2 regions of the Arthrobacter sp. Z4-13 genome follow, and region 2 is predicted to be linked to the other one. Evidence: riboswitches for the same ligand, from Rfam matches in the RefSeq annotation. Region 2 holds a riboswitch; the other holds the start of a gene.
The links. A riboswitch is a leader RNA that binds a small molecule or an ion and turns the genes downstream of it on or off. The one in region 2 is predicted to bind glycine.
Positions count from the first base shown of each region.

Region 1: linked by a shared signal. The riboswitch ahead of gcvP (aminomethyl-transferring glycine dehydrogenase) and the one ahead of gcvP (aminomethyl-transferring glycine dehydrogenase) in region 2 are both predicted to bind glycine.

Region 1 is NZ_CP096459.1:3,408,780-3,423,181, forward strand. Features, by position in the region: gene glyA (serine hydroxymethyltransferase) at 1-31, opposite strand, end outside; gene gcvH (glycine cleavage system protein GcvH) at 28-411, opposite strand; gene gcvT (glycine cleavage system aminomethyltransferase GcvT) at 617-1,750, opposite strand; gene gcvP (aminomethyl-transferring glycine dehydrogenase) at 1,755-4,649, opposite strand; glycine riboswitch at 4,702-4,807, opposite strand; glycine riboswitch at 4,809-4,906, opposite strand; gene M1E07_RS17550 (hypothetical protein) at 5,054-5,416, shown strand; gene M1E07_RS17555 (hypothetical protein) at 5,442-5,618, opposite strand; partial or broken gene M1E07_RS17560 (VOC family protein) at 5,566-5,835, shown strand; gene M1E07_RS17565 (hypothetical protein) at 5,853-6,197, opposite strand; gene M1E07_RS17570 (hypothetical protein) at 6,312-6,446, opposite strand; gene M1E07_RS17575 (PadR family transcriptional regulator) at 6,736-7,080, shown strand; gene M1E07_RS17580 (hypothetical protein) at 7,077-7,463, shown strand; gene M1E07_RS17585 (hypothetical protein) at 7,430-7,909, opposite strand; gene M1E07_RS17590 (hypothetical protein) at 7,906-8,154, opposite strand; gene M1E07_RS17595 (GNAT family N-acetyltransferase) at 8,333-8,911, shown strand; gene M1E07_RS17600 (GOLPH3/VPS74 family protein) at 8,962-9,735, opposite strand; gene M1E07_RS17605 (serine hydrolase) at 9,829-11,472, opposite strand; gene M1E07_RS17610 (hypothetical protein) at 11,568-11,981, shown strand; gene M1E07_RS17615 (phospholipase D family protein) at 12,239-13,825, shown strand; gene M1E07_RS17620 (pectate lyase family protein) at 14,091-14,402, shown strand, end outside.
Region 2 is NZ_CP096459.1:676,080-690,481, forward strand. Features, by position in the region: gene M1E07_RS05060 (DsbA family protein) at 1-188, shown strand, start outside; tRNA gene M1E07_RS05065 (tRNA-Thr) at 350-423, shown strand; gene M1E07_RS05070 (FAD-binding oxidoreductase) at 459-1,880, opposite strand; gene M1E07_RS05075 (hypothetical protein) at 2,070-2,273, shown strand; gene M1E07_RS05080 (DUF4193 domain-containing protein) at 2,362-2,664, shown strand; gene M1E07_RS05085 (AMIN-like domain-containing (lipo)protein) at 2,939-3,487, shown strand; gene M1E07_RS05090 (APC family permease) at 3,575-5,137, opposite strand; gene M1E07_RS05095 (agmatine deiminase family protein) at 5,134-6,159, opposite strand; gene M1E07_RS05100 (nitrilase-related carbon-nitrogen hydrolase) at 6,225-7,253, opposite strand; gene M1E07_RS05105 (Dps family protein) at 7,469-7,948, shown strand; gene M1E07_RS05110 (MFS transporter) at 8,041-9,624, opposite strand; gene M1E07_RS05115 (TetR/AcrR family transcriptional regulator) at 9,690-10,229, shown strand; glycine riboswitch at 10,318-10,414, shown strand; glycine riboswitch at 10,416-10,554, shown strand; gene gcvP (aminomethyl-transferring glycine dehydrogenase) at 10,593-13,559, shown strand; gene gcvT (glycine cleavage system aminomethyltransferase GcvT) at 13,568-14,402, shown strand, end outside.

The DNA.
Region 1 (14,402 bases), 1.5 Mb from region 2:
CGAAGGCGGTGACTTCCGCGGAGGCGCTCACAGCTCGCCGCCGTTAGCTGCAGCGTACTCTTCAGCGGACATCAGCGGGCCCTCTTCGGCGACTGCCACCTTGAACAGCCAGCCGGCGCCGTAGGGATCGTTGTTGATCAGGGCGGGGTCGGAGACTACTTCATCGTTGATCTCCACCACTTCACCGGTGACGGGAGCGTAAAGGTCCGAGACGGACTTGGTGGATTCCACCTCGCCGCAGGTCTCCCCCGCGGTCACTGTGGAACCCACCTCGGGCAGATCCACGTACACGATGTCGCCCAGGGCTTCGGCAGCCACAGCCGAGATACCAATGTTGGTGGGGCCGGATCCGTCAGCAGCAACCCACTCGTGCTCGGCGGAGTACTTCAGTTCAGCAACAACTTTTGCCATGTGTAATTCCTTAGGTTCGTGTTTGAAAAGTGAGAGAGCGTCGGGTTAAACCGTGCGAAAAGTGATGGCGCGTTCGGTCGAAACGTGCGGTAAGTGATGGCGCGTCGGGAGGGGCCGGCATCCGGAAGCGTGCGTCTAAGGGAGCGTCGCGTCCGCGCAGCGGGCGCCTTCGCGACCGAGCACGCGGAGGATGTCGGCCCCTCCCTTACTTCTGGCGCTTGTAGAACGGGAGCTCTACTACCTCGAACGGCTCTGGCTTCCCGCGGAGGTCGATGTCGAGGGCAGTGCCAAGTTCGGAGTGTTCGACGTCGACGTAGGCCAGGGCGACCGGGTACCCCAGGGTGGGGCTCGGCTGGCCGGAGGTCACCTCACCCACGACGTTGCCGTCCTTGAGGACCGGGTAGTGGCTGCGGCCGGCTCGGCGGCCCAGGCCCTTGAGGCCCACAAGCTTGCGGCCCGAGGTGGAGCCTGCACCCAAAGCCTTGAGCTCCGCCAGCACGGCCCTGCCCACGAAGTCCGACTCCTTCTTGAGCGAGACAACCGGACCCAGTCCGGCCGCGTAGGGGTTGCCTTCGCGGGACAGCTCGTTGCCGTAGAGCGGCATGCCGGCTTCGAGGCGCAGCGAGTCCCGGCAGGCCAGGCCGGCGGGGATGAGCCCGTAACCGGCGCCAACTTCCAGGAGCACGTCCCACAGGCCGGTGGCGTCCTCGTTGGGGACGTAGATTTCGAAGCCGTCCTCGCCGGTGTAGCCGGTGCGGGCCAGGAGCAACTCCTGAACGGCGCCGTTGACGGTAATACCTACCTCCACCGCCGCGTAGTACTTCAGCTCAGTTACCAGGGAGTGCTGTTCGGCAGGGATCAGCGTCAGCAGGATGGCCTCGGCGTTCGGTCCCTGCACGGCGATGAGCGAGGTCTCGGCGGACACGTCCTCCACGCTGACATCGAAGTTGGCGGCCCGCTCAGCCAATGCAACGGCAACCACCGCAGCATTGCCGGCGTTGGGGATCACCAGGTACTTCTGTTCGCCAAGGCGGTAGGAGATGAGGTCGTCGATAATGCCGCCGTCTTCCTGGCAGATCAGCGAGTACTTTGCCTTGCCCACGGCCACGGCGGAGAGCTTGCCAACCAGTGCGTAATCGAGGAACGCAGCGGCGTCGGGGCCGGTGACCCAGACTTCGCCCATGTGGGAGAGGTCGAAGAGGCCGGCGGCGTTGCGCACGGCGTGGTGCTCAGCCAGCTCGGAGCTGTACTTCAGGGGCATCTGCCAGCCGCCGAAATCGGTGAAGGAAGCGCCGGCAATCTTGTGCTGCTCGTACAGCGCGGTGTAGTTCTCAGTCATGGGATCAGCCTTCCAATCCGGTTGTTGAGCTTGTCGAAACCTCGAACTCGGAAAGCGGAGGGCAGGAGCAGACCAGGTTGCGGTCCCCTGCTGCGCCATCGATGCGGCCCACCGGCGGGAAGTACTTGTCCTGCCGGAGCGATGCCACCGGGAAGGCGGCCTGCTCACGCGGGTAGGAACGGTTCCAGTGGGAGGAGACGACGGCGGCTGCCGTGTGGGGTGCGTTGCGCAGCGGGGAGTTCTCCAAGGTGAAGTCGCCGGCGGCCACCTGGTCGATTTCCTTGCGGATGGTGATCATGGCTTCGATGAAGCGGTCGATCTCGGCGAGGTCCTCGGACTCGGTGGGCTCCACCATCAGGGTTCCGGCCACCGGGAAGGACAGCGTGGGGGCGTGGAAGCCGAAGTCGATGAGGCGCTTGGCCACGTCCTCGGCGGTGACGCCGGTCTTGGCAGTCAGGTCGCGCAGGTCCAGGATGCATTCATGCGCCACAAGCCCGCTCTCGCCGGTGTAGAGCACGGGGAAGTGCTCATCGAGCCGCGCGGCAACGTAGTTCGCAGCCAGCAGCGCCGACTTGGTGGCCTCGGTCAGGCCCTGGCCGCCCATGAGCTTTACGTAGGCCCAGGAAATCGGCAGCACGCCGGCTGAACCGAAACGCGAAGCGGAGATGGCAACGCCTTTTTGTCCGGCAGGGCCAGAATCGTGTGCAGCCTTGTTGGCGTCGCCCGGCATGAACGGTGCAAGGTGCGCTTTCGCAGCAACAGGGCCGACGCCGGGTCCGCCGCCGCCGTGCGGGATGCAGAAGGTTTTGTGCAGGTTCAGGTGGGAGACGTCGCCGCCGAACTTGCCCGGCTGGGCCAGCCCAACAAGCGCGTTGAGGTTGGCCCCGTCAACGTACACCTGGCCACCGGCTGCGTGGATCGCGTCGCACACCTCGCGCACATCGGAGTCGTAGACACCGTGGGTGGACGGGTAGGTGATCATGATGGCCGAGAGGACGTCCTTGTGGGCCTCAATCTTGGCCTGCAGGTCGGCGTGGTCAATGGTGCCGTCAGCAGCCGTGGCCACCACGACCACCTTCATGCCGGCAAGAACGGCTGAGGCGGCGTTCGTGCCGTGGGCCGAGGCCGGGATCAGGCAGACGTTGCGCTGTGCCTCCCCACGGGAGTGGTGGTAGCCGCGGATGGCGAGCAGGCCGGCCAGCTCACCCTGGGAGCCGGCATTCGGCTGGATGGACACCTGGTCGTACCCGGTGATCTCCGCCAGGTCGGATTCCAGGCCGGAAATCAGCTCACGCCAGCCGGCAGTCTGCGAATCCGGAGCGAACGGGTGGATGGAGGCGAACTCCGGCCAGGAAATGGCTTCCATCTCGGCGGTGGCGTTCAGCTTCATGGTGCAGGAGCCCAGCGGGATCATGGTGCGGTCCAGCGCCAGGTCCCGGTCCGAGAGACGGCGGATGTAGCGCAGGAGCTGGGTTTCGGAGCGGTGGGTGTTGAACACCGGGTGCTGCAGGTAGGTGGAGGTGCGCAGCACCGGCTCGGGCAGCTCGAACCCGGCGGCGTCCACAACGGGACCGGCGCCAAAGGCTACGACAACCGCGGAGAGGACCTCCGGCGTCGTGGTTTCATCGACTGACACGCCAACTGTGTCCGCATCGATGAGGCGCAGGTTGATCCCGCGGGCTTCGGCCGCGGTGATCACCTTGGCGGCCTTGCCGGGCACGCGGACGGTGATGGTGTCGAAGAAGGTGTCGGACACCAGTTCGCGGCCGGCGATCGTCAGTGTGGTGGCCAGGGCGCGGGCGTTGTTGTGGACGGTTTCGGCGATCGCCTTCAGCCCGTCGGGGCCGTGGTAGACGGCGTAGAAGGACGAGACGATGGCGAGGAGGGCCTGCGCGGTGCAGATGTTGGAGGTGGCCTTCTCGCGGCGGATGTGCTGCTCGCGGGTCTGGAGGGCCAGGCGGTAGGCGGGGACACCGGCGTCGTCTTTGGAAACACCGACGATGCGGCCGGGGAGGGTGCGCTCCATGCCCTGGCGGACGGCCATGTAGGCGGCGTGCGGGCCGCCGAAGAACAGCGGGACGCCCAGGCGCTGGGTGGAGCCGACGGCGATATCCGCGCCCTGCTCGCCCGGCGGGGTAATGAGCGTGAGGGCCAGGAGGTCGGCGGCGACGGTGACCAGCGCGCCGCGGTCCTTGGCCTCGGCGATGACGGCGGACTGGTCCCAGACCCGGCCGGAAACGCCGGGCTGCTGCAGGACGAGGCCGTTGATGTCACCCTCGGGCAGGCCGTGGGTGAGGTCGGCAATTTCCACCTCGAAGCCAAGGGCTTCGGCGCGGCCCAGCACGATGGCGATGGTCTGCGGGAGCAGGTCGGCGTCGAGGACGGTCTTGCCGTCTTTCGCGGACTTGTCCTTGTTGGCACGGCGCATCAGGAGCACCGCTTCGGCAACGGCCGTGGCCTCGTCAAGGAGGGACGCGTTGGCCACCGGGAGCGCGGTGAGGTCCTGGACCATGGTCTGGAAGTTCAGCAGTGCCTCGAGCCGGCCCTGGGAAATCTCGGGCTGGTACGGGGTGTAGGCGGTGTACCAGGCAGGGGCTTCGAGGATGTTGCGGCGGATCACCGGCGGGGTCACGGTGTCGTAGTAGCCCTGGCCGATCATCTGCACGGCCGTCTTGTTTTTGCCGGCCAGCTTGCGGAGCTCGGCGAGGACCTGGACTTCGCTCAGGGCGCTCTCGAGGGTGAGCGGCTTGTCCTGGCGGATGGAATCGGGAACCGCGCTGTCAACGAGGCCATCAACGCTGTCGTAGCCGACGGCCTTGAGCATAGTATCAAGGTCGGCTTGGCGGCGCGCGCCGATATGGCGGTCTGCGAAGGTGGTTGGGGACGATTGAACCGTCATGAGAGGAACTCCATAATTCAGGTGGTGCCGAAACACCACGTTGATTCGGGTTCCTCCCCGCTCTGTATTGGACCTGAGAGTTTTGCGTTGCCTGCTGTTCGCAGAGCGCCACTTGCACCGTCGGTGAGCCCGGTTGCCCGGACTGCTTTCCAGAGTTGCCTTGCCGCGGCGGTACGTGGGCCTGAGAGATTCCTGGGGAGGATTTGCTCCTACGGCGCCTGCAGAACGTACCGGCAGGACTCTCCCGCCGCAGATCATAAGCATGTGCCACTGGTGGGTGACACGGCTCACACCTTACAGGGTTGCGGGGCGGGATGCAAAATTACCGTCCGATGGGTCGGAAATTCCGCCCCTTCCACAACCCCAACCACCTGTCGGATAATTGAAGACCCTCAAGAGGCGGGATGAGCACGATGACCAGCCACACCATTGCCGTCCATATCACGGTGGACGATCAGTCCCACCCCGCTGCGGTCTCCGAGTTGCTTGCTGAGTTGTCGTCCCGCTTCAAGGAAGTAACGCGGGCGGAGTTCATGCTGGGCGGGCAGCGCTGGGGCGGCGCGGAAACGCTCAACGTCCGCCGGGTGAAGACCGCCGCAGATGTGGTGGCTGTGTCTGCGCGTGACCGGAGGCATTTGGCGGCCCAGCTGGAAGCCGCGCTTGCCCACCGCGAAGCCGGCTACGGCGACGCTGAAGTGGGGGCGCTGTGGGAGTTCGCGAACAGCCTTGCGCGCACCCTTCAGATCGGCGCATCGGACCGGTTGTGACGGCGGCGTTGCCCTTTTTGGTGCCCTATTGCTTGTTGGAGCTGGTCCTTCTGCCGATCGTGTGGCCCGGCCAGAACGCCAGGACAAGCAGGCCGATAACGGCTACGGCCAAGCCAATCTGCGTCCCCTGGGTAACGAAGGCCAGCGGGACCTGGGTGACCCTCGTACCGGCGGCGGGCCCGGGTGCGCAGCTTGCACTCATGCTGAGCGAGACGCCTGTCCAGGAGCACCCGCGGATACACCTTGACCTGTACGCGGACGACCAGGACGCGGAGGTGGAACGGCTGCTCTCCCTCGGCGCGCAGCGGGTTGACTGGGACCTGTACCCGGAGGAACCCGACTTTGTGGTCCTCGCCGATCCCGACGGGAACCGGTTCCGGGTTGTTGACAAGAGCCCGGCGGTAGCCCCGCCCAATTGAGGGCCGCATCATTCCAGCTACGCAGCTAGAGGTATATCGAACAGCCGCTCCGCCAGCGTGATGAGGTGGCGCGGAGCGTCCGCTTCCTCGCCCGGCTTGCCGTGGCCCAGGAACATGGCCGTTCCGTGGATGGTTTCGTCCAGATCGATGCCCGCTTCGCGGATGAGGACTTCCGCCCGGACATTCTCGGCGTACCTGATTCCCTCACTGTCCAGGTACACGTGCCAGTCTCCGCTGGTGACAAGTCCTACGTTGCCGGCGGCCACACGCTGCAGTGCCGCCACGTCCAACTCCACGGTTCTGATGTGGACCGGATTAACGAGGCGGGCAGGGACGATCAGGGCATTGAGGGAGGTGTTCATGGTGGCGTCCTTGTAACGGGATACTTCAACTCTGGTGGTGGCTTGCGGCAACGGCTGGTTTGGCGCGGGCAGCCGACCAGGCTAGGAGTCCCGAATTCGGCTGCCCGCTGGCTTTTAGCGCTGGTTTTTGCGTGGCTTTAAGAATTTAATTTCACTGTTTACGCTTTTGGCTTTTTTATCTGCTCTTTTTTCAAGGATCGACTTGCCGACTTTTTTAGCAGCGCCGCTTTTGGGGGATTTTCCGGACATCGGAATCACGCCTTTCCATGCTTTGCGTTACCCGATACCATACCTGCTTTTATTTTTTTATCCAGTCCTTCAAAAACCGCTTAAGGCCGCACCCTACGCCCGTCCTTGCGGGTTTCCGGGCGTGACCGGCGAAGTCATGCTGATTTCGAAAAAGTGACGCAAAAGCAGTTTTTTGTTTTTCCTGTCAGCGCTTTCAACAAAAGCAGGAAATTGCAGGCAGTTGCGTCGCGTTTTTACGTCCGGCACAAACCGGCTTGCCAACCTACATAGGTAGTGACACGATCTAACTATGGAAGATCTCGACTTTGACCAAGAGTTGATCCGGGCGGCACTGCCGCAGGCGGTGCTCGCGGTGCTCAGTCGTGGGGAAAGCCACGGCTACGCCATCGCCGAGGTCCTCCGCCTTCATGGCTTCGCCCGCATCAAGGGGGGAACGCTGTATCCCCTCCTGAAAAGACTGGAAGACCTCAACTTTGTTAGGCACACCTGGCAGCACGATCAGGCGGGGCCGGGCCGCAAGCAGTTCACACTCACGGAGACAGGACGCGCAGAGCTGACCCGAACGGCAGCAGCGTGGGGCCGGATGAGCCAAGCCCTCGCCAACATTCGAACATCAGGACAGGAACAGTCATGAACTACGAGCGAAACCTAACCTTCAACCTCAGGATCCGCGGCTTGTCAGAATCCGAGATCACGGAAGTTCTCGACGAGGTGCGGGCTCATCAGGCAGCAGCAGGGACTTCAGCGGCAACAGAATTCGGCACAGCCGAGGAGTATGCAAAGCAGTTTCCCAAGAAGAAGCGGCAGACACTAGGACGCACTATTACGGCCCTTGGAGCTGGGTTGGCGATCGCCTACATTCTCCTTGCGGTCCTCCTGATGTTGCTTTTTAAAATCGACATTCGCGACTTTGTAGGCCCGGCAACGCTTCTGCCGGCAGCCATGCTGATCCTGACCGGCGTCTTCGCAGGATTCCTCATCGATTACTTCAAGCCAGCAGGTCGTTCCGTTCGCTGACGTTCCGATCGTTGTCGGCAGAACTGGTACGCCAGCCAGATCGTTCCGAGGATCGGCAGAAGGGGAAAAGTGTGCCTGCCAATAGCGACCAGGAAGACGAAGGCAATCCAAAGAACAGCGGTGATAACAGTCATCGAAATAAGCGTCTTGCGCGTGATCGGAAAGGAGGGCAGCACTATACCTTCGGCGCGGAGCTTGGATGATTCACGTACGACCCCACGGATCAGTGGACCGAAGACAGCAGCCGAAGCCGTGAGGGCTAAAAGCGTGCGCCAGGGTTGTGGAATTTCCAGTGCATCCAAGGCGCTGGCCAGGAGTGCGCCTAAAAGGAAAAACCACCACATTCCCCAGACAGCAAGCCGCCTTCGCTTCGGCGGCATACCCTCGAGCGTATCCGGTGGCCACGCTTGCCACTCATACTTCTTGTTGCTCTGATCCGTACTCAAGCGCTCCAACTGGCGTGGTCAGGGTGGCACTCTTCGCTGCTGGGGCCGGCGAGTATCGCCCGGATTTTCCCGTAGTCGAACACGCCTCTGCCCCAGTCCACTTCCATGGCGTGCAAGGCCTGGCGGTTCCGTCGCTCCGCTTCGCACTCAGGCAAGGCCGTTGTTGACATGCCCTGCTCCAGTAGGAACAGGCCTGGCCGCTCACCAGGTGTGACGGCAGTGATGATCTGGTCGCTCATGGTCATCCCCCAATACTGCGCAGATACGGTCGGTGTGATGCTGCTCACCGGGTGCCAAACTATCCCAGCAGCAGGCAGGTTTGGTCAAGACCCTGGGCCGGTCGTTGTGGATTGCGCAAGGTGAGTTCTGAATTTGTCATGGCAAATACGGCCGGCCACACCGCCCTGGTGCGAGAATGTCGGCATGTTCGTATTCCTGGAGACGGAGCGGCTGTTGCTGCGGCAGTTTGATCTCCGTGATGCCGACCTGCTCGTGGAGCTCGACGGCGATCCGCGCGTCATGCGGTACATCACGGGTGGCACCCCGACGCCCCGGGATGAGGTTGAAGGCGAGGTACTCCCGGCGTTCCTTGGCTACTACCGTCGGTACGCAGGTTATGGTTTCTGGGCTGTGATCGAGAAGTCGACAGGAGATTTCCTCGGTTGGTTTCACTATCGGCCCGCCCCCGACGCGCCGCAAAACGAGCCGGAACTGGGCTACCGATTGCGCTTCGACGTCTGGGGAAAGGGATACGCGACTGAGGGTGCCCGTGCACTGATTGCCAAGGGGTTTAACGAGTTTGAGGTGCAACGGGTCGTCGCTTCGACCATGGCCGTTAACACGGCTTCGCGTCGGGTGATGGAAAAATCCGGGATGCGGTTCATACGTGCTTTCGTCGCTGACTGGCCGGTGTCGATTCCAGGCGATGAACACGGCGACGTCGAGTACGCGACTAGCCGGAGCGAGTGGGAACAGAACCGCGCCGGTGTCAGTGCTGGGTGATCCGCTGACACCTGGGCGGACAACTCCGGCGCCCGGCGGTTCAGCCAGTTTCACAAATTTGCGGCTTCTTCCTCCGCCAGCCTGATCATGCGAAGCTCGTCCTCCACCGCACGGGCTGGCCAATAGTCCTTTGCCAGCTCATCTGCCCGGATCCTGTCTGCCTCAGGAAAGAGCCTGCCGAGGAGTCCGGCCGCCTGCAGCAGGGCGATCAGCACTATGGTCCGGGCGTCGGTTGCCTTGGAAACGGGCTTGGCACCGGGCGCCCTGGCACCAGGTTCCGCGGCCCCGGCCGTCCCGGCATCCGTCGTCCCTGCAACGGCCGTCCCGTCACCGGCCGCGGTGGTGTCCGGCGCCTCAAGGTTGGACGGCGGACCGCTAACTGCTGCCCGGATCTTTTCCAGGATCGCCGCCTCCGGAGCATGGTCCCGCTCCGGGTAGCGCACTGCCCGGAACCTGCCCAGGTGCTTTTCACCGACATGCTCCACGATTCCCAGAGACACCAGCCCCTCGTAGACGCGCAGCACTTCGGCACGGCTCTCCAGCACGCCGACCCACCACTTGGGAGTGTGGGGCCGGGACTTGGCACGGATGAGTTCCAGCTCGTGCTCGAACTCAGTCGTCGGGGTGCCGCCGGTAGCCCTGACGCGCTTCCCCTGCAGCTCTACAGCACCGAACAGGTCCAGCTCCGCCAGTACTGCCCCTGCCACCGTGGTCCTGAGTGCGAACAGGGGCACCTCGGGTTTGCCGCTTTGGTCGTTTGTGGCCAATAGCAGGAAGGCCTGGGGAAGGCTCAGTTCCACCGTTTTAGGAGTTTCAGCGTCCATAGGATCATGGTGGCGCAGTTGGGAAGCCACCACAATGATGATTTATATGGACGACGGCGGGACGTCCCGCCGCCGTCGTCGGAATTTCCAGCCTCAAGAGGCCCGGGTGAAGGTCCCCAGCCCGGTTCTGTCGTAGAAGTCCAGGATGACGCTGGGCGAGGTGCCGCTGCTTGCCGCCGCAAATAGTGCACCGGCCAAGCCGTTGGCGTTCTCGCCAATGGATTCGAAGCTGAAGATGTCGCCGTCGAAATGGGTGAGCGGGAAGGTCGTGGGACTGCCGGTCGGCCCCATTCTCATGGCCAATTTCCCGCCCTCTTCGAAGACCACAAGCGGGCCATAGTAGGAGTTGTTATAGGTGCCTGCGTAGGCATTGTTTGGTTTGGCAGGCGAGGAGTTGGAGGGGATCTTTGTGTAGTCGACCTCAGGTTTATCGGCCTCGTCCTGTTGCTTGAAAATGCCGGCGATAAAGGTCAACCAGTCGACGGTGGGCGATCCGTGCTGGGCTGTGTCCATAAAGTCAGCATTGATTGCTTCGGGAATCCCTTGTGGACGGCCGTTGGTCAGGGCCACAATGGCCAGTTGTTCACCGGGAAGCATCGATACGGCGGTGGCTGCGCCAAGGTTGAATGCCCCGGAATGTCCCAGTTGGACGCGGGCCTGGTCGTCGTAGGAAACGTTCCAGCCCAGCCCGTAGAAGCGGGAGCGGGCAGCAGGAGCCGACGCCGGACCGGAGAAGGCATGGGGAACATGGGATGTTTGGAGGGCAGCCGGATCAATGACGGGTTTGCCCTCGTAACTGCCGTTGCCTAGCTGTAGCCGGAGCCATTGCGCCAGATCCCGTACGGACGAACTTGCGCCCCCGGCCGGGGCTTCAGCGTCGGGGTGGCGGCGGTATTTCGCTGCCCACTCCTTGTTCCCGAGCGGCACATGAAGGATGGCCCTGTCGGTGGCCCTCTCGTAGTCCGAGTAGCGGTAACTGGACGCGGACATGCCCAGTTTGCGGAACAGGATCTCGTCGGCCAGATCCTCCCAGGTCATTTTCATCGCATCGGCTGCTGCCTGGCCGCCTTCGGTGTAGCCGAAATTGCTGTAGTTGTAGCTGGACCGGAACGTATCAAGCGGTTCCTGATTGAGATGGCTAAGGATGTAGGCACGATCGAATCCGAGGTCCTCCAGCAGATCGCCCGAACCCGTTCTTAGGCCGCTGCGGTGAGACATCAGGTCAGCGAAGGTTGCGTTCCGGGTGACGTACTCATCTTGGAGGGCGAAGCTCTTGTTGTGTTCGATAACGGGGTCGGTCCATTCGATGACCTTTTGTCCCGCTACCCCTGCGACGACGGTGGAGGCCAGGGGCTTGGATACGGAAGCCACCTGGAAGACGGTGTCAGGAGTGATTTGCTCGGGCTTTCCGACTTCCCGGACCCCGAAGCCTTTGGAATACAGCACCTCGTCCCGGTACACCACGGCTACGGCCATGCCCGGCAGTCCGGTACGTCCCATGGCATCCTGGATGAATTCGTCGAGCCTAGCCAGGGCGTTATCCACTTTTGCCCGGTCCAGCAGTGGTTCGACCTGTCCCGGCGGGGCCGGGAGCAGCGATGCCGGCGCCGCCGGTACAAGCTGTGCCGATGCAGCGGTGCAACCTGACAGCAGGGGTAACCCGGCCACGCCGGCCGCCCCAATCCCGGCCGTCTTCAGCAGCGTACGTCGGTTCGGGAAAGCGGAACCATTATTCATGTCGAATCCTTGATCCTTCGGCGGTGGGCGGTTCAGTAGGCCCCAGCCTTCCCGACAGGCTTAATAGTGGACCCCGCACTGCAGGCAGGCAATGGATGCTGCGGAAGTTGGTAGGCCAGGGCAGCGCCCAGGAATCAGCAGGCATAAGCTGGTACCAGCAGGAGGTTCCTTCCAGCCCCGGGGAGGTCGTCATAAACACCGAAACCGCAAAGGTGACCGGTCATGATGTCACCACAATCGTCTGCGTGTGCGGCAACACCGTCAGCCAGGACGGATTGATTCAGGCGAACTCACAGGGAGTGCCTGTTCATGCAGAAGCCCCCGTCCCAGAAGGGCTGGCGGCGTGGCCGGTGGACGAGGACCTCTACACGCTGTGCCCCAGATGCGGCCGCGTGTACCGGGACACCGTCATTGAGGAGACAGGGACCGCGCCCGTTGCTTTCCGCGTCGACATCACCGCTGGCCAAATAGCAGACGCAATCCGGGTGCACTGGAACCTCAGTGCCTAGGCGTTATCCGCAGGGACGCACTTTCTACTACCGTCGGTGACGCCCTGCAAAGAACTCGAACGGACGACGACGGGGGGGGGCTCCCGCCGTCGTCCGGATCCTTTTCTCAGGCGTAGCGAGGTTGCTTGGCGCGGGGCTTAGCAACGGTCCGACGACATTGACCAACACAGTCGTAGGCTACTTAGGAGGCTGGACCCTGATGGCCGGCCTGGGTCCGAAGGGAACATCGAGTGGACAACAGTGCTGGTAGATGGTTCTTGAGTGGCGCGGAGCGGGGAAACACTGCCACCGGCGTGCACGCCGGGGATGCCGGATCGGAGTCCCGGTCCGAGGGCAACCTCGTGCGGCCCCTGATCCATGGGTCCGCCTACTTCGTCCGGCTCCATGAGGAACTCACGGCCCTACAGGCCGGAGACCGTGTATGGTTCACCGATTGGCGCGGAGACGGCGACGAGCGGCTCACTGCGGACGGACCCACGATCGGTGAGCTGCTGGCGCGGTTGGCACGGGCGGGCGTGGAAGTGCGCGGCCTGATCTGGAGATCCCACGGCGAGCGCATCTCGGCCCCGATGAGCACCCGGTCCAACGAGCTCCTCAGCCGCCAGATCAATGACGCCGGCGGTGAGGTGCTGTTGGATCAGCGGGTGCGCCTCTTCGGTTGCCATCACCAGAAACTGGTGGTCATCCGCCGTCGTGACGACCCGTCGCGTGACGTCGCGTTCGTGGGCGGGATCGACCTTTCCCACGGCCGCCGGGACGACGCCGATCACGAGGGAGACCCGCAGGCGGTGGACATGGATTCCCGGTACGGGAAACAACCTCCGTGGCACGATGCCGCCCTCGAACTTCGTGGCCCGGTTGTGGCAGATGTGCTGGAGCTGTTCGCGGAACGGTGGAATGACCCCCATCCCCTGGACCACCGCACACCATACCGGATGCTGCTGCAACGCCTGGCCGATATGCCCCGGCACCCCAAACCCCTGCCGGAGACAGCGCCGCCACCGCCGCCGGCCGGCCCCCACGCCGTGCAGCTGCTGCGTACCTACGGTGTGAAGCATCCGCCGTTCCCCTTCGCCCCCAGCGGTGAGCGAAGCATTGCCAGGGCCTACACGAAAGCTTTCGCCCAGGCCCGCTCGCTGATCTATATCGAGGACCAGTACCTGTGGTCGGCTGAGGTCGCAGCCGGAATCGCAGCTGCCCTCGAAAAGAACTTAGGGTTGAACGTGATCGCCGTGGTGCCACGCTACCCGGCGTCGGACGGGCCGCTCGGAGGGCCGCCCAATCGGGTGGGGCAACTGCGTGCCATTGAAAGGATGCGCCGCGCTGCCCCCGGCAGATTCGGCGTCTTCAACCTGGAGAACAAAGCCGGGACTCCGATCTATGTCCACGCCAAGATCTGCATCATCGACGACACATGGTTCACGATCGGGTCGGACAACTTCAACCGCCGGTCCTGGACCACGGACAGCGAGCTTACCTGCGCGGTGGTCGACACCGGTGCTGGTCAGCGGGAAGCGCCCGGCACTGACACTGATCCGGAGGCTTCCCGTACGTTGGCCCATGGGCTCCGGCTCCAGCTCTGGGCCGAACACTTGGGCCTGGACCAGACTGACCTCCAGCTCCACGATCCGGCAGCCGGGCTGGGCCTGTGGAAAGCCGCCGCCGACGCCCTGGACGATTGGCATAAAACCGGCGGCCGCTCGCCCCGCCCCAGGGGTCAAGTGCGGCACCACCACGCGCAACCAGTGCGGCGCATTCAGCGTCTCTGGGCGGACCCCGTAAATCGTCTTCTGGTGGACCCGGACGGACGTCCCCGCAAAATGCGCGGCACGACCCGGTTCTAGCAAGCACGTGACTTGTATCTTGGCCCGGGGGCAGCGAACCCGTCGCTAGGGAGGCCCTGCCAGTACTCGCTGTGCAGGGAAACCGTTACAACGATCTGCACCTGGGACGTTGGGGATGACCCATCTGACTCCGTCACGCAAGTCAGAACACCACTTGCTGAGAAACCGCTTTCTCGATAGTGTCCTTTTCAGCGCTTTGCTGTGATCGGCGTCATAGTGGCCGCCGGACCAGAGCGCAGGTCATTCCAATGACGGAAGAGGGAACATGCAAAAACGCAGTACCTACTTGTCCATGTCGGCAGCCATAGCGGTGGCAGGAGCACTGATCGCTTCGGCTCCTGCAGGTGCATCTCCTAACCCGGTTGCAGGCACCGTGGGCCAGACCGCGCAGACACCCTTGGAGCGCCAGGTCCTGTCCCCGGGGGACGGCTGGGCCTCGGCAGGAACAGGCACCACCGGTGGTTCGGCAGCATCGGACGCACACATCTACGACGTCTCTACGAAGGCCGAGCTGGAGGCCGCCTTCGCAGCTGGCGGCGTGCAGCCCAAGATCGTCAGGGTCCACGGCACCATTGAT
Region 2 (14,402 bases):
ACATTGACGCGGACATCAACAGCTGCGTGGATGACAAGACCTTCCGCCCCTACGTGAAGTACTCCACCGAGCTCGCCAACCGCACCGGGATCACCGGGACGCCCACCGTCTTCATCGACGGCAAGCAGTGGGACGGTGCTGCCGACCTGAACGCTGAAATCCAGGCGGCGATCGACGCGAAGGCCTAGCGTCTCCCTGGTACAAGGGCCCGCCGCCGGATATGTTCCGGCGGCGGGCCCTTCCCTTTGGCCGGGCATCTGCCGCGGGAACCACAACCGGCGTTTTTACCACCGGGAGGACTTGGGCTAACCTTATCTAGCGCCGTTCAGGTGCCCGCCCGCAAGGGCACGCCTCCTTAGCTCAGTTGGCCAGAGCACCGCTCTTGTAAAGCGGGGGTCGTCGGTTCGAATCCGACAGGGGGCTCAGACTGACCGGTCCTGGGAATCCTGTCGGACGCTTCAGGCACCCGTAGGCGGGATGTTGTGGTTAAGGCGCAGGAGATTCTGCGGATCATAACGGTCCTTGAGGGCAACGAGCCGCTGGTACTTATCCTGGCCGTAGGCATTGCGTGCAGCGTCTGCCTCCGGGACTCCCAGCTCCGCCCCCAAAAAGTTCACGTATTCGCCCTGCTCCGCGAACGGCTGCATCACCGCGTAGGCCTTCCGGGCAAATGCTGTAAGGCGTTCGTCCTCGGCCGGGTCCTGCCAAAACCCGTAAATGTTCAGCCAGTAACGCGCCGACCGGTTCGGAAACGCTGTTGCCTCTTCCGGGACCCGCCCGAAAGCGCCCTCCAGGTGGTGGATGTCGATGCCGGTTCCCTGCCACGCCAGCTCGGAGGCGAAACCAACCACCGCATCGGCCACCTCCCCGTCCAGCCGCGAGAAGGACACGTTCTTCCAGTAGCCGCGTGAGCCCTTGGGGAACACTGCGTCCATGGCGCTTTGCCAGTCCAGCCACGACGCCGATCCCACTTCCTCTTCGTCAGGCGGAGCAACGGCCCGGAGCTGGTCAACGAGGTTGAGGCCGGCCTGGTGGTCGTCGCTGACCCAGGCGAAGCCAAGAATCATCCATGGCTCATCACCCATGCCGAAATCGGGCGGGAAGACCAGGAAGGAAATGATCGGATTCATCTCGTCGGGCAGGTCCCGTGCCCACGCGTCGAAGGCAAGCAGGGCGGTCTTCCAGTGCTGTTGCCGGTAGAAGAGGTTGCCACCCAGGGGTGCCGCAGGCAGGGGAAGGGTGCGGAAGGTAAAAGAGGAGACGACGCCGAAGTTCCCGCCGCCGCCGCGCAGCCCCCAGAACAATTCAGGGTTTTCGTTCGCGCTTGCCTGCAGGTGCTCGCCGCCGGGGGTGACGACGTCCACAGCCTCCAGGTTGTCCAGGCTCAGCCCGCCCGTCCGCGTCAGCCAGCCCACCCCGCCGCCAAGGGCGAGTCCAGCTACCCCTGTCCCGCTGATGACTCCCAGCGGGACAGCCAGCCCATGCGCGGCCGTAGCCCGGTCCACATCCGCCAAGGTGGCTCCCGGCTCAACGGTGACGAGCCCGCTTCCGGCATCGACCGTGACAGCGCGGAGTGGCCCCAGGTCCAGGACCAGGCCGCCGTCGACAGTGCCATGGCCGGCGATGTTGTGCCCTCCGCCGCGGACCGCCAGCGCCAGACCGCTGCCCCGCGCAGTATCCAGCACCGCGTCGATGTCCGCGACGGCACCGGCCCTCGCGATCGCGCGGGGACGCAGATCCACCATGCCATTCCATACCGCCCGGGCTTCCTCGTAAAGTGGATCCTCTGGCTCGATCAACGATCCCTGCAGCCGTCTACGCAACTCCTGCAGTGACTGCTGGACCTCACGTTCCGGATGGTTGTGATGAGCTGTGGCCATCGCTGGTTACTTCCAGATCAAAGGGCAAGGACAATCCATCTGGAATGCCGATGCCGGGAGTTTAGGAGCAGTTCCCGGCGCGGGTCAACAGCCTATTTTTCCATTCACCTTGAGGCAGCAGGGCCGGGTTAATATCCACGAGACAGCGACGAAACGCGGCCACAACATTGGCTGCGTACGGTCGGTGGCATGAAAGCTCAATTTCCAGCCCGCATCAGTGCCTGGTTCGCGGATACGTTCTACTGCGAGACCCCTGCCCAGGCTGCCGATGCCATGGCCGATGCGACACGCTGGGGGTGGTTGCCGGCACTCAGTGGCGTGGCAGTCGGAGCGGACCATGCGCGGGAACTGCACGTGGAATCCGCGGCGGAACCGGGCGGCATGTCTGGTTGAACACACGGGCGCGCGTGTGAAGGCATAATGACTTAAACTGCCTGAGGTGCCTGAAATGGCGCTGTGCAGCAAGGAAAGTGAACACGCTATGGCTACCGATTACGATGCTCCACGCAAGCAAGAAGAAGAGTCTCCTGCCGACTCCCTGGAGGCCCTCCAGGCATCCCGTGGTGCCACCGCCCAGACCGCGGTGATTGACCTCGACGAAAACGACACGGCCGAGGGCATTGACCTGCCCGGCGCCGATCTTTCCAACGAGGAACTGACCGTCATCGTCGTTCCGGAGCAGTCAGATGAATTCACCTGCTCGTCGTGCTTTCTGGTCCGCCACCGGTCGCAGGTGGCCCGCGAAAAGAACGGCATGAAGTACTGCCGGGACTGCGAAGGCTGAAATCCCTACCCAAAACAGCGCCGGCCACCCCTAAAGGGTGACCGGAGCTGTTTCGTCGTCCGGCGTCGTTATCCGGCATAACAGCCGGGTCCAGAAACGGCACCGGAATGGTTAAGGACGGCCGCAAAAAGGCCCCGGATATAAAGGCGTGTGATCCGGATCCCGGCTTCCTTACGGTTCCGCGCCGAAGCGGCCACAACCCTCGTATTCAGTAGTGCGACGCTCCTACGCTTGAGCTATCCAATCGCACCACTCACTACGGATGGCACCCCAAATGAAAAAAATTCTCACCTGGCTCTCGGCCCTGCTCATGGCCGTCGGGGTCGGACTACTGGCTCCGGGGCCCGCCTCGGCTGCTACATCCTATTGCGGTCTTCAATGGGGGTCCCTGGCAAAAGCCGGACCCCACTTCAGCACCGCCTCCGTCACCAACGTCCGGACCGGGCAGCACACCTGCTTCGACCGTACGGTAATTGACCTCAAAGGCCCGGTAAAGGGCTACACCGTTGGTTACGTCACAGACATCACGCAAGACGGCTCCGGCGCAATCATCCCTGTCCGGGGCGGTGCTCGGCTGCAGCTAACACTGAAGGCACCCGCGTACGACGCACACGGCAATGCCACGTACAGTCCCCGGAACAGAACCGAACTGTCCAACGTCTCCGGCTACCAGACCTTCCGGCAGGTGGTCTACGCCGGAAGCTTCGAGGGCTACACCAGCGTTGGCCTGGGCGTCCGCGCCCGGCTGCCCTTCCGGGTCCTAACGCTGGACGGCCCCGGATCGGGGTCACGGCTGATTGTGGACGTGGCACACTTCTGGTGACGCACCTGAGGTGACGCAACGAAAAGGTGCCGCACCCCGGAATCTGGGATGCGGCACCTTTTGTGTGTGCTGCAACGAAGCAGGAAACTACTCCGGGACCACCAGGGCCGGGGTGTCCCGCTTGAGGGTCTCGCCGCGGAAGAATCCGGGGCGCAGCCGGGACATCACCAGCATGAACACCACACCAAGGACCAGGATGCCCACGCCGAGGACGAACACCAGGCCCACCCCGAACACCTCCGAGCCGCTGCCGAACTCGGGCGCCCAGCTGTCCACCGCCGTCTGCAGGAACACCACAAACAGTCCCACGCCGCCGAGCACCGGGCAGAGGAACCGCAGCAGGAAGTTGCGGGCGCTGCTGAAGACGCTGTGGCGGAAGTACCAGGCGCAGGCGATCGCAGTCAGCCCGTAGTAGAAGCAGATCATCAGGCCCAGCGCCAGGATGGTGTCGTTCAGGACGTTTTCGCTGAGCACATGCATCACGGCGTAGAACCCCGCGGACAGGAAGCCGGCGGCAATGGTGGCATAGCCCGGCGTCGCAAAGCGCTTGCTCACCCGGCTTAGCGGTTCCGGCAATGCCCCGTAATGGGCCATGGCCAGCAGGCTGCGCGACGGCGACATAAACGTGGACTGCAGGGAAGCGGCTGAGCTGGACAGCACAGCCAGGGACATCAGGATGGCGAAGGGACCCATGATGGGGGACGCCAGGGCAGTGAAGATGTTTTCGTGGTTCTCGGCGTTGTTCAGGCCGTTGCCCGTGTCACCAACGCCGGCGAACATCATGGTGGCGATGCTCACCAGCAGGTAGATGGCCAGGACGATGAGGGCGGTCAGGGTGCCGGCGAGGCCTGCCGTCCTTTTGCCGTTGGCGGTTTCCTCGTTCACGGTCAGACAGACGTCCCAGCCCCAGTACACAAAGATGGACAGGGAGATTCCGGCGGCGATCTGGCCGAACGTTTCGATCTTGGTGACGTCAAACCAGTCCCAGCTGAAGGGGATGGCCGTCTCCGACGTGGACCAGTTGGCGAACGCCATGGCCACAAACAGGCCCAGGACCAGCAGCTGGAACCCCACCAGGCCGTACTGCACCAGCTTCGTGGTGTGGAGGCCGCGGTAGCTGACCCACACGGCAAGGGCCACGAACACAAAACAGGTGAGCACGTTCAGCGGCTTGTTGGCCGCGAGGTCAGCAAGTTCGGCCGACCCGGTGAGCTGGGAGAGGAAAAGGTAGAAGAAGTCGACGGCGACCCCCGCCAGGTTGGACAGGACGATGATGTTGGCTGCGAGGAGGCCCCACCCGCCCATCCAGCCCACCCACGGGCCGAACGCTTTGGTGACCCAGGTGAAGGTGGTGCCGCTGTCCGGGGAGTCGGCGTTGAGTTCCCGGTAGGCCAGGGACACCAGGATCATCGGGATGAACCCGATCAGGAAGATGACAGGCAGCTGCAGCCCGGCTTCGTTGACGGTGGGGCCCAGCGCGCTGGTGAGTGTGTAGGCCGGGGCGATGGTGGAAATGCCAAGGACGACGACGGCGAGGAGCCCCAGCTGCCCGCCCTTTAGACCCTTGGGGGTAATTCCGTGGGCGGTGCCGGGAGCATGCTGTCCGGCCCCGCCTGCGGCAGGGGTGCCGGTGCGGATGGTTTCTGTCATGACACCACTTTCTGGGAGGCAGCGGGCTGCTGTTGGGTGATGCAGTGGATTCCGCCGCCGCGGGCGAACAGTTCGCGTGCGTCGATGGCGACGATGCGGCGTCCGGGGTAGGCCTCCGCCAGGACCTGCAGGGCCTTGTCGTCCTGGGGGTCGTTGAAGCTGCAGGCGATGACGCCGCCGTTGACCACCACGTGGTTGATGTAGCTGTAGTCCACGAAGCCTTCATCGTCCCGCAGGGTTTCGGGGGCGGGGACCTTGATGATCTTCCACTGCCGGCCGGCGGCGTCCGTGGTGCCGCGCAGGAAGTCGATGATGTCGCGGCTGACCTCGAAGTCCGGATGTTCCGGGTTCTCCTGCGAATGGACCAGCAGCGTGCCGGGGGAGGGGATGGCGGCCACGATGTCCACGTGGCCGCGGGTGCCGAAGCGCTCGGAGTCGCGGGTCAGGCCCCGCGGCAGCCACACCACATGGGTGGCGCCGATGGTGCGGGCCAGTTCCCGTTCGACGTCGGCCCGGCTGAGGCCCGGATTGCGCCCGGGATCCAGCTGCACGGTTTCGGTGACGAGGACCGTTCCCTGGCCGTCCACCTGAATGCCGCCGCCCTCATTCACGAGGGCGGACGCGAGGTGGCGTGCCCCCGAGCGGCCAGCCACCTCGCCGGCGATCAGGGCATCCTTGTCCCACTGGGCCCAGTCCTGCCCGCCCCAGCCGTTGAACACCCAGTCCACGGCACCGAGCTGCCCCTCGCCGTCCAGGACAAAGGTGGGCCCGATGTCGCGCATCCACGCGTCGTTCAGCGGGGCCGCGAGCACCTCTATGTGAGGGTGCAGGTAGTCGGCGGCTGTCTCGACGTCGTCGGGGTCCACCACCATGGTGACAGGCTGGAATTCGACGGCGGCGTTAGCCACGGCAGCCCAGGTGGACCTGGCCGCACGGGCGGCTTCAGCAGACTCCCCAAGGGTGTAGCCGCCGGCCGGGAACGCCATCCAGAGCCGCTCCTGGGGGGCTGTTTCGGCAGGCATCCTCCATTGCGTGGCTTGCGCCGTTTGCCCCCGGGCGCCAGCCTCCCGGTGAGCCGCGGCGGCGGTCACGAGCACACCTCCGCGAACCCGTGCTCGCCGCCGATGGATTCATTCGGGCGGACGGGTTCGGTGAGGCGGCCATAGGTATCCGGGCGGCGCGTTGCCAGGAAGGGGAACAGCGTCAGCCAGTCCTTCCTCTGGTCCAGGTCCACATCAGCCACCAAAACGGCGGACGCATCGCGGGGTGCCTGGGCGAGAATCCGGCCGTAGGGATCGGAAATGAAGGATGACCCGTAGAAGTTCAGGGTGCCTTCGCTGCCCCAGCGGTTCGGCGCAATCATAAAGAGCCCGTTGGCGATGCCGTTTCCCACGATCACCTGCTGCCAGAGCGGCTGGGTATCAAAGTCGGGGTGGTCAGGTTCGGAGCCGATGGCCGTGGGGTAGACCACGATGTCCGCGCCGCCGAGTGCATACAGCCGGGCCACTTCAGGGAACCATTCGTCCCAGCAGGTAGGCATGCCCAGCCGGGCGCCGCCGAGTTCGGCGGGCGCATGGACCTCATAGGCGTCTGCGGCAGCCGGGCCCTTGCGGAAGAACTTGTCCTCGTAGTAGCCGGCGGTGACCGGGATGTGTAGTTTGTGGGTCCGGGCCAGGAGCTCGCCTTCCGGCGAGACCAGAATGGCCGTGTTCAGGCCCAGGCCGTCGTCCTCTCCGTCCGGGTCTTCGGCCCGCTGGTACAGGGACGCGTGAACGGACACCCCGTGGCGCCGGGCAGCGTCTGCGGCGAACCGGAAGGTGGGGCCGGCGAGCAGGTCCTCGGCAATATCCGAGGGCCGGGTACGCGTGGGGCCCTCGGCGGGATCGTTGTGCGGCTGCGTGTCTGCGGGATACCGCGAAAGCGTCAGCTCAGGCAGGAAAACAACGGAGGCGCCAAGGCGGGCTGCCCGGCCGATGCCATCGTTCAGTTCGGCCTCCACGACGGCGCTGTCTGCTTGCCAGCGGTGCTGGACCACGCCAACGCGCAGGGCCTGCCGGCTGGACGGCGATGTCCGGGCCAGGGAGGCGGGTGCGTCGAGGCAGGAAATTTCAATCATGGTTTCTACTCCAGTGAGACGACGGTCACTAAATGAATGACGTTCATTTAGTATGGGGTTCCGCGCCGGCGGATGCAAGGGGGAATATGAATCAGGTTCGTTTATGTCGCGAAAAACAAATTAGTAAGCTCACTGAGAAATTTCCCAAGGGCGCCGTCCTATGCTGCGCAGGGGGCTGGTAGCGTCAGGATTACTGGACCAATCGAGGAGGACGCATGAAAGCTTCACCGACACTGACCAACAACCTGCAGGCTGTGCTTACGGACCTGATCGAGCTGCACATCCAGGGCAAGCAGGCCCATTGGAACATCGTGGGAACCAATTTCCGGGACCTCCACCTGCAGCTGGACGAAATTGTTGACGCCGCCCGCCAGTTCGCCGATGATACGGCTGAGCGGATGCGCGCCCTGCACGCGCTCCCCGACGGTCGCAGTTCCACCGTGACCGGGTCCACCAGCCTCGCTCCCTTCCCTGAGGGCCTCATCAGCACCAAGGATGCCATCGAGCGGATTGTTGGGGCCCTCGAAGCTGCCGTGGGCACCATGCGGAAGGTCCACGATGAAGTAGACGAGGAAGACCCCACCTCGGCTGACCTCCTGCACGAGTTCATCCTGAAGCTGGAACAGTTCGCCTGGATGGTGAACGCCGAAACCATGAAGGCCACCGCGAGCGTCACTGCGCCTGACGCGCAGTAGCCCGGTGGCCCTGACGGGCAGCGCCCTGCAGGCGCCCGGCGTCGGAGGTTATCCTCCGGCGCCGGGCGCTTTTTCCTGCCCGGCCGCTGCCCCTATGCCGCCTTGGGCACCTTCCGAAGCACGACGGCGGAGAGGACTGCCGCCGTCGCCATCAGCACCAGCCCGATCGCGGCGGTGACGTGCACGCCGGAGTCGAAGGCGGCGCCGGCTGCATGCCGGACGGCGTCCGCGAGGGGCGCCGGCAGGCCTGCCGCGAGCTCCATGGCCCCGGCCAGGGTTTCGCCGGCCTGTGCTGTGCTGTGGCCGGATGCAGCGGCTGCAAGACCTTCCGGGAGCCGCAGGTTGTGCTGGTAGGAGGCTGTAAGGATGGAGCCCAGCACGGCGGTTCCCAGCAGGGCACCCACCTCGTAACCTGTCTCCGAGATTGCTGAAGCTGCCCCGGATTTTTCCGGCGGCACGCTGCCGAGGATGAGGTCATTGGAGATGGTCTCGGCCGTTCCCACGCCCAGTGCCAGAACCAGCAGGGCAGCGAGCAGCAGTGCCGGGCCGTTGGCATGGCTGCCAAACGCCACCATGCTGTAGCCGGCGGCACTCATGGCCAGTCCGGCGCCCACCACGAATCCCGGCCGGATCCTTCGTACCACCGGAACCACCGCAAGGCCCGCCACCACGGTTGCCACCAGTGCGGGAATCATTGCCACGCCCGCAGCGGAAGGGGACATGCCCTCGAGGAGCTGAAGGTGCTGGGCCAGGAAGAGGATGAAGCCGTTGAAGGAAAACAGGGCCAGGACATTGGCGGTGATGGCCATGCTGAACACCCGGTTGCGGAACAGGGACATGTCCAGCAGCGGGCTCTCCAGCCGCTGTTGCCGGCGGACAAAAACGGCACCCATTGCCAGTCCAAAAGTTATGCTCCCCAGGGCCAATGGGCCGGCGCCTTCCGTGGCGAATTCCTTGATGCCGTAGACCACCGGAACCATGGTGAGCAGCGAGAGCAGGATGCTGGGCGCATCCACCCGCCCCGGTGTTGGGTCCTTGGATTCCGGGATGAATGCCGGGCCGAAAGCCAGCAGGGGCAGCATGATGGGTACGGCCACCAGCAGAATTGCGCCCCACCAGAACTGCTCAACAAGCCACCCGCCAAAGATCGGACCCAGGGCCGCGCCGCCGGAGAACCCCGCAGCCCAGATGGCGATTGCCAGCCGCCGGCGGTTCGGGTCAACGAAGATGTTGCGGATCAGGGAAAGGGTGGAGGGCATCAGCATGGCGCCGAAGAAGCCCAGGGCGGCGCGGCCGGCAATCAGCCAGCCGGCGCTGGGGGCGAAGGCCGTTACGGCTGACACAGCGGCGAAGCCGATGCTGCCGGTAATGAGGAGCCGGCGGCGTCCGATCCTGTCGCCCAGGCTCCCCATGGCAACGAGCAGTCCGGCCAGTACCAGCGGGTAGGCGTCCACGATCCACAGGAGCTCGACTCCGGATGTGCCCAGCGCACCCGCGATCGCGGGCAGCGCAAAGGTCAGCGCGGTGTTGTCCACGGCTACGAGGAGGACCGGGAACATCAGGAGTCCCAGTGCGAGCCAATCGCGCCAAGTGCCCGTGGCGCGATTTTGTTCAGGCGGGGCAGGTGGAGTGCTGCGGGTGATGCTCTGTGGGGAAGTGGCGGAAGACTTCATCATCCCTAAACTATACCGTCCGGACGGTATAGTTAAGAAACGGGGCCCGACGATGCATGATGGGAACCATGCCCCGAAAACCCGTTGCGCGAGACGCAGTCCTCGACGCCTTTGAAGAACTCCTGATTGATGTGGGGGAAAGGGCCGCCACGCTGGATGCAGCGGCCAAGCGTGCCGGCGTCTCCAAAGGCGGCCTGCTGTACCACTTCCCCAACAAGGAAGCGCTGATCACCGCCACCCTGGACCGGCTGGACCGGCTGGCAGGGGAGGACCTCGCCGCCATGGCGGCTGCGCCGGAAGGGGCTGCGGCATACTTCATCCGGTCATCGCTCTGGTCCGACACTCCGATGGACCGTTCCTTTGTCGCCGCGACGCGTCTCGCCGAGGTGGCCCATGAGGATGCGCGCCGCCGCTTTACTGTGATCCAGCAGCAATGGCTGGAGCTCATCGGCAAGGATGTGGGCCCGGCGATGGCAAAGGCTGTGCTGTACATGGGGGACGGGCTGTACTTCAACGCCATGTGGGAGAGCGGGCCGTCCGGAAACCCCGGCGACAGGCAGGCGGAGGTGGACGAACTGCTTGCCGCCGTCGAGCGGTTGAGGGGCTAGCTGCCATTTGCTCCTCAGTCAGTGGCATAGGAGAATTGGTCCATGTGTGGGCCGTCTCCGGCGCGCCCATACCCAAATGAATAGCCTTTGATCTGCGGCGGGAGAGTTCTGCCAAGGTACAAGCAGGCGCCGTAGGAGCAATACCTCCCCAGGAATCTCACAGGCCCATGTACCGCCGCGGCGAGGCACCTCTGGAAAGCAGCACGCTGTCCGCCTCGGTATCCGGTCCCGGATACTTGGAACGCTGTGCTCACCGACGGTGCAAGCGGGGCTTGCGCAAGCAGGCACCGCGGAAACTCTCAGGTCCAGTTACAGAGCGGGGAGGGCCCGAATCGATGTGGCGTACCCTGCGCCGCCTTAGTTATGGAGTTCCTCGTGACTGTATCTCCGGCCTCCGCCATCCCAGCCTCCGCCATCCCAGCCTCCGCCTCCCCGGCCACCGCCAATCCGGCCTCGGACCGCCAAACTCCTTCCGCCCCGGCCGCCGCCACCTTCGTTGACCGGCACATCGGCGCCCGCCGGGAGGCTGACGTCGACACCATGCTCGAGGCCGTCGGCTACGACACCGTGGACGCGCTGGTTGATACCGCCGTCCCCAAGGACATCCGGCAGGACTCCGCTTTGGAGCTGGCAGGCGCGCTGAGCGAGGTGCAGGCACTCGCTGAACTGCGCCGGCTGGCCGCCAGGAACAAGACCGCCGTGCAGATGATTGGCCAGGGCTACTATGACACCGTGACGCCCCCGGTGATCCGCCGCAACATCCTTGAGGGTCCGGCCTGGTACACCGCCTACACCCCGTACCAGCCCGAGATTTCCCAGGGCCGCCTTGAAGCTCTGCTCAACTTCCAGACCATGGTCCAGGACCTGGTGGGCCTGCCCATCGCGAACGCCTCTTTGCTGGACGAAGCCACCGCAGTGGCGGAGGCCGTACTGATGATGCGCCGCGCCAACAAGAACAAAGATGCGCGCGACGGCAAGACGGTGCTGGACGCGGACTGCCTGCCGCAGACCATCGCCATCGCGAAGGGCCGCGCCGAGGCTCTGGGCTTCGAGGTTGAGGTCGCGGACCTCTCCAAGGGACTGCCCGACGGCGTCATCAACGGTGTGGTGCTCCAGCAGCCCGGCGCTTCCGGCCGGGTTTTCGACCACAGCGCCGTGATCGCCGATGCCAAGGAGCGCGGTGCCCTGGTGACGGTTGCGGCCGACCTGCTCGCCCTGACCCTCATCACGCCACCAGGCGAGCAGGGCGCGGACATCGCCGTCGGCTCCGCGCAGCGCTTCGGCGTCCCGCTGTTCTATGGCGGTCCGCACGCCGCCTACATGGCAGTGCAGAAAGGACTGGAGCGTTCCATGCCCGGCCGCCTGGTGGGCGTTTCCAAGGACTCCGCCGGGGTTCCTGCCTATCGCCTGGCCCTGCAGACGCGCGAGCAGCACATCCGCCGGGAGAAAGCCACGTCCAACATCTGCACCGCGCAGGCGCTGCTGGCCATTGTGGCCTCCATGTACGCTGTGTACCACGGCCCCGAGGGGCTGAAGGCGATCGCCCAGTCCGCCCACGCGCATGCCAGGACCATCGCTGCTTCCCTCAAGGCCGCCGGCTTCGAGGTGCTGCACACCAGCTTCTTCGACACCGTCACGGTCTCGGTGCCGGGCAGGGCGGCGGGCATCGTGGCCGCCGCTGAGGCGAAGGGCATCAACCTGCGCAATATCGACGCCGACACGGTGGGCTTCTCCACGGATGAAACGACAACATCAGAAATTGCCGGCGGCGTCCTTGAAGCTTTTGGGCTGGAAGCCGTCGACGCTTCCGCCGGTGACTCCGAAGGCGCTGGCTTTGGCCTGGATGCCGCCGTCACGCGCTCCTCCGGCTTCCTGCAGCACCCGGTGTTCAACACCTACCGCTCCGAGACGCAGTTGCTCCGTTACATCCGTAAGCTTTCAGACCGGGACCTGGCGCTGGACCGCACCATGATCCCGCTGGGCTCCTGCACCATGAAGCTGAATGCCACCGCCGAGATGGAAGCCATTTCCTGGCCCGAGTTCGCCTCCATCCACCCGTTTGCCCCGGACTCCCAGACCGCAGGCTGGCGCGAACTGATTGCGGACCTGGAAGCACAGCTCACCGAGATCACGGGCTACGACCAGGTGTCCATCCAGCCAAACGCGGGTTCTCAAGGCGAGCTTGCCGGCCTGCTGGCGATCCGCGGCTACCACCACTCCCGCGGCGATCAGCAGCGGAACGTCTGCCTGATCCCCGCCTCGGCCCATGGCACCAATGCCGCCTCGGCGGTCCTGGCCGGCATGAAGGTGGTTGTGGTGGCCACCGCCGTTGACGGCACCATTGACCATGCCGACCTGTACGCCAAGATCGAGGCGAACAAAGACGCGCTGTCCTGCATCATGATCACCTACCCGTCCACCCACGGAGTGTACGACGCCGACGTGCGCGAGGTCTGCGACGCCATCCACGCAGCAGGTGGCCAGGTGTACATCGACGGCGCCAACCTGAACGCCCTGGTGGGCTTGGCGCAGCCGGGCAAGTTCGGCGGCGACGTCTCGCACCTGAACCTGCACAAAACCTTCTGCATCCCCCACGGCGGCGGCGGACCCGGCGTCGGACCCGTCGCTGCTAAGGCGCACCTGGCACCGTTTATGCCCGGCAACGCGGCCACCTGGACCGAAGGCAATGACGTCCCGATCTCTGCCTCGAAGTACGGTTCGGCCGGCGTCCTGCCCATCTCCTGGGCGTACGTCAAGCTCATGGGCGGCCAGGGGCTCACCGAGGCCACCAAGTCCGCGCTGCTCGCCGCGAACTACATCGCCGCGCGCCTGAACGACTTCTTCCCCGTCCTGTACACGGGCGAAGGCGGGCTCGTGGCGCACGAGTGCATCCTGGACCTGCGCGAACTGACCGCCAGGACCGGCGTCACCGCCGAGGACGTAGCCAAGCGCCTCATCGACTACGGCTTCCACGCCCCCACCCTGGCGTTCCCGGTTGCCGGCACCCTGATGGTGGAACCCACGGAATCCGAGGACCTCGGCGAGATCGACCGCTTCATCGAAGCCATGATCTCCATCCGCGCCGAGATCGACCAGGTGGCCAACGGTGACTTCACCGTTACCAACAGCCCGCTGCGCAACGCACCGCACACCGCCGCGGCCGCCATCAGCAGCGATTGGGACCGCGCCTACCCCCGTGAGCAGGCAGTGTTCCCGGTGAAATCGCTGAAGCAGGACAAGTACTTCCCGCCCGTCGGCCGCATCGACGGCGCAGCCGGCGACCGGAACCTGATCTGCTCCTGCCCGCCGCTTTCCGAGTTCGAAAACTAAGGCCCGCCATGACGGAGAAATACACCGCACTCTACGACGAGCACAAGAAGCTGGGTGCGTCCTTCACGGACTTCGGCGGCTGGCAGATGCCCCTGAAATACAGCTCCGAGCTCGCCGAGCACCACGCCGTCCGCAAGAGCGCCGGCCTGTTCGATCTCTCCCACATGGGCGAGGTCTGGGTCACCGGGCCGGCCGCGGCCGCGTTCCTCGACTACGCGCTGGTGGGAAAAATCTCCGCCATGCCCGTGGGCAAGGCCAAGTACTCCCTGATCTGCAACGAGGACGGCGGCATCATCGACGACCTCATCGCCTACCGGCGCCCAGCGGCGGAGGACGGTACAGACGTTTTCCTGGTGGTGCCCAACGCAGGCAACGCCACAGTGGTGGCCGCCGCCCTTGCCGAACGCGCCGCCGGGTTCGACGTCGCCGTTGATGACGCTTCCGCCGCCACCTCGCTGATCGCCGTCCAGGGCCCGAAGGCGCAGGAGCTGCTGCTCCGCCTCGTCCCGGCCGCCCGGCACAGCCTGGTGACGGAACTGAAGTACTACGCCGCCGTCGAAGTTCCTTTCCTGGTGGCCGGCGCCGGGCTGGACCTCCTGCTCGCCCGCACCGGTTACACGGGCGAGGACGGGTTCGAGATCTTTGTAGCGAACGACGACGCCCCTGGCCTTTGGCAGGCACTCGTCGCCATTGCCGAGGAGGGGGAGCTGGCGCCTGCGGGCCTGGCCTCCCGGGATTCCCTCCGCCTGGAAGCGGGGATGCCGCTGTACGGAAACGAGCTGTCCCTGCAGGGCGACCCGTTTAGCGCTGGGCTGGGACCCGTCGTCGGGCTTTCCAAGGAAG